3 regions of the Streptomyces polygonati genome follow, and region 2 is predicted to be linked to each of the others. Evidence: riboswitches for the same ligand, from Rfam matches in the RefSeq annotation. Region 2 holds a riboswitch; each other region holds the start of a gene.
The links. Region 2 has a riboswitch for S-adenosylmethionine ahead of ACFO3J_RS25330 (putative leader peptide). Riboswitches for the same ligand answer to the same signal wherever they lie in the genome.
Positions count from the first base shown of each region.

Region 1: it holds a riboswitch for S-adenosylmethionine, as region 2 does, so the genes downstream of both, thrC (threonine synthase) here and ACFO3J_RS25330 (putative leader peptide) in region 2, are expected to answer to the same signal.
Region 3: it holds a riboswitch for S-adenosylmethionine, as region 2 does, so the genes downstream of both, ACFO3J_RS02280 (aminotransferase class V-fold PLP-dependent enzyme) here and ACFO3J_RS25330 (putative leader peptide) in region 2, are expected to answer to the same signal.

Region 1 covers NZ_JBHSBB010000013.1:206,359-209,625, forward strand. The annotation lists gene ACFO3J_RS19125 (glucosyl-3-phosphoglycerate synthase) at 1-950, opposite strand, end outside; SAM riboswitch class I at 1,160-1,289, shown strand; gene thrC (threonine synthase) at 1,307-2,602, shown strand; gene ACFO3J_RS19135 (MoaD/ThiS family protein) at 2,599-2,874, shown strand.
Region 2 covers NZ_JBHSBB010000018.1:9,354-12,620, reverse strand. The annotation lists gene ACFO3J_RS25340 (hypothetical protein) at 1-226, opposite strand, end outside; gene ACFO3J_RS25335 (SAM-dependent methyltransferase) at 260-1,057, opposite strand; SAM riboswitch class IV at 1,303-1,413, shown strand; gene ACFO3J_RS25330 (putative leader peptide) at 1,447-1,581, shown strand; gene ACFO3J_RS25325 (amino acid ABC transporter permease) at 1,715-2,734, shown strand; gene ACFO3J_RS25320 (amino acid ABC transporter ATP-binding protein) at 2,731-3,267, shown strand, end outside.
Region 3 covers NZ_JBHSBB010000003.1:64,010-67,276, reverse strand. The annotation lists gene ACFO3J_RS02290 (rhomboid family intramembrane serine protease) at 1-119, shown strand, start outside; gene ACFO3J_RS02285 (Lrp/AsnC family transcriptional regulator) at 116-397, shown strand; gene ACFO3J_RS02280 (aminotransferase class V-fold PLP-dependent enzyme) at 487-1,866, opposite strand; SAM riboswitch class IV at 1,880-1,997, opposite strand; gene trpD (anthranilate phosphoribosyltransferase) at 2,103-3,167, opposite strand.

The DNA of each region.
Region 1 (3,267 bases), on a different contig from region 2:
ACGTACTCGCCGATCTCCAGCATCGGCGGCCGCTCCTGCGTATCCACCGAATGGGTGCGCGGCACGAACCCCTCCTCGCTCACCCGGTCGAACTGCGTCAGCCGGGGGCGGACCAGGTGGCCGCGGGAGAGGCGGTGCTGGGCGGTGTGGTAGATCGTCGCGGCCATCCGGCCCAGCGCCTGGCCGTCCTGGTGGCGGTGGTGCCGCTCTCCCACGTCGACCTGGGCCATCGCGTCCAGGCCGACCAGATCCAGCGCGTCCACCAGCATGCCCAGCTCCACGCCGTAGCCGACCGGGAAGGGCAGCTGCTCCAGCAGCGAGCGGCGGGCCGCGTACTCCCCGCCCAGCGGCTGGACGAAGCCGGCCAGCCGCGGCCAGTGCAGATTCAGCAGCGGGCGCGCGACCAGCTCGGTGACCCGGCCGCCCCCGGCCGCCACCACCTCGCCGCCGGTCTCCAGCGGCCGGTCGTACATCGCCTTGACCAGGCCGATCGCGGGATCGGTGAGCAGCGGCCCGACGATGCCCGACACGAACCGGGTGTCGAACTCCCGCAGGTCCGCGTCGATGAAGCAGACGATCTCACCGCTGGTGACCAGCAGTGACCGCCACAGCACCTCACCCTTGCCGGCCACGGCCGGCAGCCGCGGCAGGATCGCGTCCCGCCGCACCACCCGCGCGCCGGCCTGCGCGGCCACCTGGGCCGTACGGTCGTCGGAGGCGGAGTCGACCACCACCAGCTCGTCCACCAGCGGGACCTCCGGCGTCATCAGGTCGCGCCGGATCGCGGCGACGATCGCGCCGACCGTCGCCTCCTCGTTCAGCGCGGGCAGCACCACGCTGATCGTGCCCCACTGACCCGCCGCGCGTTTGGCGGCCAGCAGCAGATCAAGAGGCCGGTCGTCCGCCGACCACGACCGGTGCGCCAGCCAGCGCTCCACTTCATCGAGCACGTGCGCTTCTCCCTGCCGGAGTGAAACCCGGTTGTGATGCCCGGTTGCGGTGCCCGGTGCGACTCCGTCCGACCCATCTCGCGGTACGGACGCGACGCTCGGACACGACACTTCTCAGTTACAGTCTTGAGCAACACGTACGGTCCTCGCATCCCGGGGCCGCCGTACAAGAACGACAAATGCCCGGATCACCGCGTCCGGTGCCATACCGCTCATCCAGAGGGGCAGAGGGAACGGCCCGTTGAAGCCCCGGCAACCCTCCCGCCGACCGCGAGGTCACACGGTGGGGAAGGTGCCAATTCCGTCTCGTGGCGACGTACGCCACGGGGAAGATGAGGAGAAAGGGCCTCGCCGACATGGCTGTGCAAACCGTCGCCAGCACCTACGACACCCCCTCCACCCCGCGCCCCTTCGGGCCGGCCGCGGCGCTGTCCTGCCGGGAATGCGGCACCCGCTTCCCGCTCAGCCCGATCTTCGCCTGCCAGGAATGTTTCGGCCCGCTCGAAGTGGCCTACGACCTGCCGCTGGGCGACCCCGAGGGCCTGCGCCGCCGGATCGAGGCCGGCCCTACCAGCATCTGGCGGTACGCGCCACTGCTCCCGGTGCCCGCCGACCTCGCCGACCGGCCCAATCTCAACCCGGGCTGGACCAAACTCGTCAAGGCCGACAATCTCGCCCGCGAACTGGGCATCACCGGCGGCCTGTACGTCAAGGACGACTCCGGCAACCCGACGCACTCCTTCAAGGACCGGGTCGTCGCGATCGCCCTGGAGGCCGCCCGCACCTTCGGCCTGACCACGCTGTCCTGCTCCTCCACCGGCAATCTGGCCGGCGCGGTGGGCGCCGCGGCGGCCCGCGCGGGGCTGCGCTCGTGCGTGTTCATCCCGCACGACCTGGAGGCCGGCAAGGTCGTCATGGCCGCGGTCTACGGCGGCCAACTGGTCGGCATCGAGGGCTCGTACGACGATGTGAACCGCTTCTGCTCGGAGCTGATCGGCGACCCGATCGGCGAGGGCTGGGGCTTCGTCAACGTCAACCTCCGCCCGTACTACGGCGAGGGCTCCAAGACCCTGGCCTACGAGATCGCCGAGCAGCTCGGCTGGCGGCTGCCGGACAACCTGGTCATCCCGATCGCCTCCGGCTCCCAGCTCACCAAGATCGACAAGGGCCTGCAGGAGCTGATCAAGCTCGGCCTGGTCGAGGACAAGCCCTACAAGATCTACGGCGCCCAGGCCGAGGGCTGCTCACCGGTGTCGGCGGCCTTCAAGGCCGGCCGGGACGTGGTCCGGCCGGTGAAGCCGGACACCATCGCCAAGTCGCTGGCGATCGGCAACCCGGCCGACGGGCCGTACGTCCTGGACATCACCCGGCGCACCGGCGGCGCGATCGAGGATGTCGACGACGCGCAGATCGTGGACGCGATCAAGCTGCTGGCCCGGACCGAGGGCATCTTCGGCGAGACGGCCGGCGGGGTGACCGTGGGCGTGCTGAGGAAGCTGATCGAGACCGGGCAGCTGGACCCGGCCGCCGAGACCGTCGTGCTGAACACCGGCGACGGACTGAAGACCCTGGACGCGGTGGCTCCGACCACCGGACCCACCGCCGTCATCCGCCCCACCGTTGCCGCGTTCCGAGAGGCTGGCCTCGCATGACCGCATCCGTTCGAATCCCGACCATTCTCCGTACCTACACCGGCGGCCAGGCGGAAGTGCCGGCCGAGGGCGCGACGCTGGCCGAGGTCATCACCTCGCTGGAGAGCAATCACTCCGGTATTTCGGCGCGTGTTCTCGACGACAGCGGAAAGCTCCGCCGTTTCGTGAACGTTTATGTCAACGACGACGATGTGCGTTTTTCCGAAGGGCTGGACACCGCGGTGCCGGACGGCGCCAGTGTCTCGATCATTCCCGCGGTCGCGGGCGGCTGAAACGGAACCGCCGCGTTTCTGTATGAAGCTCTGACGCGGATCTTTGGCGGACGTTGTCCGATCTTGCGCCCCGCTCACCCGCTGTGGTGGGCGGGGCGTCGCCGTGCCGGGGTGGCGCGGGGAGATAGTTGAAATGTTGTACAGTTGCCGGGGGCAAGTGAGTTGGGGCCGGCGCGGCCAGGTGCGGCGATTTATCGCCAAATTCACATGCGAATTTTCTGATTGGTCGGGTTTGTCCGGCCCGAGATGCCCCGTCTTATCGTTTTTTCCTGGGTTATTTCCGATGAGTCAGCCCCAGAATTCTCGTCCGATTGACCTGTTGCACTGGGCATCCGTGCAGATACATTCAGCCGCGGTCGACGCGTTCCGGCGCACACCTCCCAGGGCTCCCAC
Region 2 (3,267 bases):
GCAGTTCGAGCCTTGCGGATTCCGGGGTGGCACTGGCGCGGAAGCGCACGTCGATCATGACCAGCAGCCCGGTGGAGAAGACCTGGATCCACGGCACGATCACGGCGGTGGACGGACCGCGGCAGATGAACGGCGGCCCTGCCACGAAGGCGCCGATCTCGTCCTCGGGAGGCTGTGCGCCGGGCGGATCGCCGGCCGGACCGATCCTGATGATTCCCTCGTTCATCTGCCTCCCGTCCCGGAACGGCGCGCTGCGGGGTCAGCCGGTCTTGCGGGCCACGCCGCCGTAGAAGCCGATCTCGCGGGAACGGGCGGGCGGTTGGGTGTCGGGGCGCCAGAAGGGGACCTGGGCCAGGCCGGGTTCCAGCAGTTCGAAGCCGTCGAAGAACCGCTCGATCTGGGCGTGGGAGCGCAGGTTCAAGGTGGCGGTGGCGTTTTTGTAGACCGCCTGGGCCTCGGTGCGGTCGGCGAAGTCGCCGGTGGCGTGCGAGAGCACCAGGAAGCTGCCGGCCGGCAGCGCGTCGCGCAGCGTGGCGACGACCTGCTCGGGCCGCTCCGCCTCGGTCAGGAAGTGCAGGATGGCGACGAGGAGCAGGGCGACCGGCTCGCCGAAGTCGATGACCCGGCGGACCTCGGGGTGGTCCACGATGGCCCGCGGGTCGCGCAGATCGGCGAGCACGATGCTGGTGGCGCCGGACGGGCTGAGGAGCGCGTTGGCGTAGGTGTTCACGATCGGGTCGTTGTCGACGTAGGCGATGCGTACGTCCGGCGCCACTTCCTGGGCTATCTCGTGCACGTTCGGCGAGGTGGGCAGCCCGGTGCCGACGTCGAGGATCTGCCGGACGCCGCTGCCGATCACATACCGGACCGCGCGCTGCAGGAAGGCGCGGTTGGCCCGCACACCGATCCGCACCTCGGGCGCGGCGAAGGCGAGCTGGTTGCCGGCCTCGCGGTCGACCTCGTAATTGTCCTTGCCGCCCAGCAGGTAGTCGTAGATCCGCGCGGGATGCGGCCTGCTGGTATCGATCTCCTCGGCGCGGAAGCCGTTCTGCGTCACGCTGCGCTCCTCTCGACTGCCGCCGCGGCGCCCCCCACCTGCGACTGGCTGGCAACAGTTTCCCACATCAACTTCGCTGCCCGGCCACGTAGTTCCCTCCTCCTTCCGGCCGCCCTCCCCGCGTGCCACCGGTCCGCCCGCCCACCCGTCGGGGGCCGTTCACCGCTGGTGAAGCCGCCGTCACCGAACGCCCGTCGGAATGCAGGGCATTGCCCAAAGCTCACTGAGCGGTTAGCGTGAATCCTGGTTATGAGCGTCAGCCTCAAGCCCTGGCCGGCTGACCAGCGACCCCCCGACGCGGTGGGGTGCTCCAGGTGACAACCCGGCGGGACGGACACGTCCCGCAAGCGCGAGGCCCGCTGGGGCCCGGGGATGGCGAGGTGATCCGCATGCAGGTACGACGCTCCGGCAACGGCGGCACGTCAGGTCCGCGCGGGTTCGCCCAGCTCATGGTGGCCCGGCGCCACGTCGACCTGCTCCGGGTGAGCAGCGCACTGTGTCCGGGGATATCCCCGGTCTGTTGACCGTGCCCGCGCCGTAACCGGCGCCGAGTTACCGCACGTCTCCCGTCGTCCGGCCACGCCCCCACCCCGCACGTCACCACGCCGCCGTCCACGGCGCGGTGCCGCGCTCCCATGGGACGGAAAGCACACCGCCATGAGCAGCCCTGACATCTCCGCGCGCACCTCCACCGCGCCGGAACCACCGCCCCCGACGCCCGAGGGGCCCCCACCGGCTGCCCCCGGCCGCCCCAGCGACGAGCAACTGCTGGCCGCGAAGCTGGTCCGGCTGCGCCACCCCGGCCAGTGGGTCTCCGCCCTCGCCGTGCTGGTGCTCCTCGCGATGCTGGTCAACACGGTGCTGACCAACAAGCGGTTCCAGTGGGGCACCGTCGGCGACTACTTCCTGAACGGGTCGATCGTGCACGGGCTGGAGCTGACGCTCTGGCTCACCGCCGCGGTGATGGCCACCGGCTATCTGCTCGGGATCGGCGTCGCCGCGATGCGGCTGTCGCGCAACCCGGTCCTCAGTTCGCTGAGCTTCGCCTTCGTCTGGCTGCTCCGCTCCGTCCCGCCGCTGGTGCAGCTGCTCTTCTGGTACGAACTCGCCTCGCTGTACCCCCAGTTGTCGCTCGGCATCCCGTTCGGGCACGCCTTCGTCACGGTGCGGACCGCGCATCTGTTCAGCGGCATCCTCGCCGCGTACGTCGGACTCAGCCTGGATGTCGCGGCCTTCTCCTCGGAGATCGTCCGGGGCGGCATCCTGTCCGTCGACCACGGCCAGACCGAGGCCGCCCAGGCGCTCGGCCTCGGCAGCGTGCGGATCTTCCGCAAGATCGTGCTGCCGCAGGCGATGCCGGCCATCGTGCCGGCCTCGGGCAATCTGCTGATCGGGATGCTCAAGGCGACCTCGATCGTCAGCGTCATCGCGGTGCAGGACCTGCTCTACTCCTCGCAGCTGATCTACAACCAGAACTACCTGATCATCCCGCTGCTGCTGGTGGCGACACTCTGGTACATCATCCTCACCACACTGCTGTCCATCGGGCAGTTCTTCGTCGAGCGCTACTACGCCCGGGGGACCAACCGCGGCGGCGGCAAGGGCTTCTGGCAGCTCTTCCGGGGCAATGTGCCGCTGCTCGGCCGGACCGGCAAGGAACTGGCGGGGCTGTCATGACCGAGGAGACCACCGAGCCCCTGGTACGGATCAGGGGACTGCGCAAGAGCTTCGGCACGCACCTGGTGCTGGACGGTGTCGATCTCGACATCCGCCTCGGCGAGGTCACCGTCCTGCTCGGCCCCTCCGGATCGGGCAAGTCCACCCTGCTGCGCACCATCAACCACCTGGAGCGGCCGGACGCCGGCTTCGTCCAGGTGGGCGGCGGGATCATCGGTTACCGCTACCGGAACGGCCGGCTGCACGAACTGGGGAACCGCGCCATCACCCGGCAGCGCGCCCGGGTCGGCATGGTCTTCCAGCAGTTCAACCTCTTCCCGCACCTCACCGTCCTGGACAACATCGTCGAGGCGCCGATCGCGGTGCACGGCGTGCCGCGCAAACAGGCCGCCGCCAGGGCCCGCGAACTGCTGGAGCGGGTCGGCCTGGCCGGCCGGGAGGGCTCCTACCCCCGGCAGCTGTCCGGCGGCCAGCAGCAGCGCGTCGCCATCGCCCGCGCGCTGGCGATGGAACCGGAACTGCTGCTGTTCGAC
Region 3 (3,267 bases), on a different contig from region 2:
CCTATCTGGCCCATGTGGTGGGCTTCGCCTTCGGGTTCCTGTGCGCGTGGGTGTGCTATCGGCCACGGCGTAAGGTGAGCCTCGTCATCAGGCCGACCCAAGGAGACATCCCGTCGTGATCACCGCGATCGTGCTCATCAAGACGTCTGTCGACCGGATCCCGGAGATCGCGGAGTCCATCGCCGCGCTCGACAACGTCAGCGAGGTCTACTCGGTGACCGGCAACTACGATCTCGTCGCGCTGGTCCGGGTGGGCCGGCACGACGATCTGGCGGACATCATCCCGGGGCGCATCAGCAAGATCCCGGGGGTGCAGGTCACCGATACGCACGTCGCTTTCCGGACGTATTCGCAGCACGACCTGGAGGCGGCGTTCGCCATCGGGCTGGACGCGTAACGCCGGACGGGCCGAAGCCCGGTCGACCTCGACTTGTCGAGCCCGTCCGGCGATTGAGGACGGGACGTCAGCGCGCCCCCGGACACCTGTCAGTCGCGGGCCGGGACGCAGCGGCCGTTCTCAGTGCGGTAGTTCCAGCGGGCGCCGTCCTGGACGAGCGTGGTGACGGCCGCGAGGAAGCGGGCGATGTGCTCGTCGGGGGTGCCGGCGCCGAAGCTGACCCGGATCGCGTTGAGGGACCGCTCGCCCGGGGCCGCGTCGGGGGCGCCGCATTCGCCGGGCTCGTCGGGCTCGCTGTCCAGCAGCGTACGGACCAGCGGGTGGGCGCAGAAGAGGCCGTCGCGGACGCCGATGCCGTACTCGGCGGAGAGCGCCGCCGCGAAGTGGGAGCTGTTCCAGCCCTGGACGACGAAGGACAGGACGCCGACCCGGGCCGAGTCGGCGCCGAAGAGGGACAGCACCCGGACCTCGGGCAGCGCCGCCAGCCCCTCGCGCAGCTCGGCCAGCAACTGCCGCTCGCGGGCGACGAGTCGGTCGAAGCCGGCCTCGGACAGGGCGCGGCAGGCCGAGGCGATGGCGTAGGCGCCGATGACGTTGGGCGATCCCGCCTCGTGCCGGGCGGCGACCGCTTCGTGCCACACCACGTCGAGGCCGCCGTCGGCCGTGCGGGTCACCTTGCGGGTGGCGCCGCCGCCGGCCAGATACGGTTCGGCCTCGCGCAGCCAGTCCGGGCGGCCGGCCAGCACTCCGGCGCCGAAGGGCGCGTAGAGCTTGTGGCCGGAGAAGGCCACCCAGTCGACGTCGAGCGCGGCGATGTCCACCGCGTGGTGCGGGACGAGTTGGGCCGCGTCCAGCACGATCCGGGCGCCGTGCCGGTGGGCGGCGGCGGCCAGCTTGCGCACCGGCCAGATCTCCCCGGTGACATTGGACGCCCCGGTGACGCACACCAGCTTCGGGCCCTTGGGCGCGCCGTGCAGGGCCACGTCGAGCTGGGCGACGGCCTGCTCGGGGGTGCGGGGGGCGGGCAGCCAGGTGACCCGGGCGTCCTCACCGCGGGCCCAGGGCAGCAGGGAGGCGTGGTGCTCGGTCTCGAAGACGAAGATCTGGGTGCCGGCCGGCAGCGCGGCGGCCAGCAGATTGAGCGAATCGGTGGTGGAGCGGGTGAAGATGACTTCGTCGTCGGGTCGACAGCCGAGGAATTCGGCGACGGTCGCCCGGCTCTGCTCGAACAGGTCGGTGGACAGCTGCGACAGATAGCCGGCGCCGCGGTGCACGCTGCCGTAGTACGGGGCGTAGGCGGCCACGTCGTCCCACACCCGCTGGAGGGCGGGCGCGCTGGCGGCGTAGTCCAGGGCCGCGTATGTCACCTCGCCGCCGGTGACCAGCGGGACGCTCACGTCCCGTCCCAGTACCGGCAGCGGCGTACGGACCTCGCGGTCGGCGGCGGTGGCAGGGCTGAACACGGTCATGACAGAGCTCCCCAAGTCCGGCTTGCTGCGAGCCTTGCTTGCTCACAGCCTGGTCCTCACCCGGGGCACCCCACCTCGGACGGAGGGTTGCCGGACAGCGAGCCGGGGCCTTAACGCTGTCACTCGTGACCTGAAAGGGATTCTGCCATATGCCGCTGAACGCGCAAGGCGCCGTCCAGCAATCGGACGGCGCCTGCCTTTCGGCCTGGTGACGGGGAGCGCGGGGGTGGCGGCGGTCAGGCGTGGCTGGCCCTGGCCCAGCGGTCCAGGACGGCGGCGGCGGCGCCCGAGTCGATGGACCGCGCGGCCTCCAGCAGACCGGCGGAGATCCGCTCTTCGAGCGTCCCCTCGCCGGGGGACAGCGCCACCAGCGCGGCGGCCGAGTTGAGCAGCACCGCGTCCCGTACCGGACCCTGCTCACCGGCCAGCAGCCGCCGGGCCACATCGGCGTTGTGGGCGGCGTCACCGCCGCGCAGCGCCGCCACCGGCACCAGGTCGAGGCCCACATCGCGCGGGTCGAAGGACGTCGGCTCGACCTTGCCGTCGCGCACCACCCATACGTGGGAGGTGGCGGTGGTGGTCAGCTCGTCCAGGCCGTCGTCGCCGCGGAACACCAGCGCGGAGGAGCCGCGTTCGGCGAGCACGCCGGCCATGATCGGTGCCATCCGCAGGTCGGCCACTCCGGTGGCCTGGGCGCGGACCCGGGCCGGGTTGGTCAGCGGGCCGAGGAAGTTGAAGGTGGTGGCCACTCCCAACTCGGCGCGGGCGGTGGCCACATGGCGCAGCGCCGGGTGGAACTTCACCGCGAAGCAGAAGGTGATGCCGGCCTCGGCGGCCACTTCCACGACGCGCTGCGGGGTCAGTTCCAGATTGACGCCGAGCTTCTCCAGTACGTCGGAGGCGCCGCTGGCCGAGGAGGCGGCCCGGTTGCCGTGCTTGACGACCTTGGCACCGGTTCCGGCCACCACTATCGCGGCCATGGTGGAGATGTTGACGGTCCTGGCGAGGTCGCCGCCGGTGCCGACGATGTCGACGGTGCGGCCGGGCACCTCGATGAGGTTGGCGTGCTCGTACATCGTCCGGACCATGCCGGCGACCTCTTCGACGGTCTCGCCCTTGGCCCGCAGCGCGATCGCGAACCCGGCGATCTGCACGTCGGAGGCTTCGCCGCGCATGATCCGGTCCATCGCCCAGGCGGTGTCGTCCCCGCTCAGGTCGCGGCCGGCCAGCAGCGAGGTCAGTACGTCGGGCCAGGACCGCGGACTCATGCTGGTGCCTCCGGCGGGGTTCACGTCGCTCATGGTCACGCTCCTGGAAAGGGGTCGCCCTCTGGCAGGATCCAGCCTATCGGCGTCCCGCCTGCGCTCGCGGCCCCTGTCGCGCGGTTCCCCGCGCCCCTGT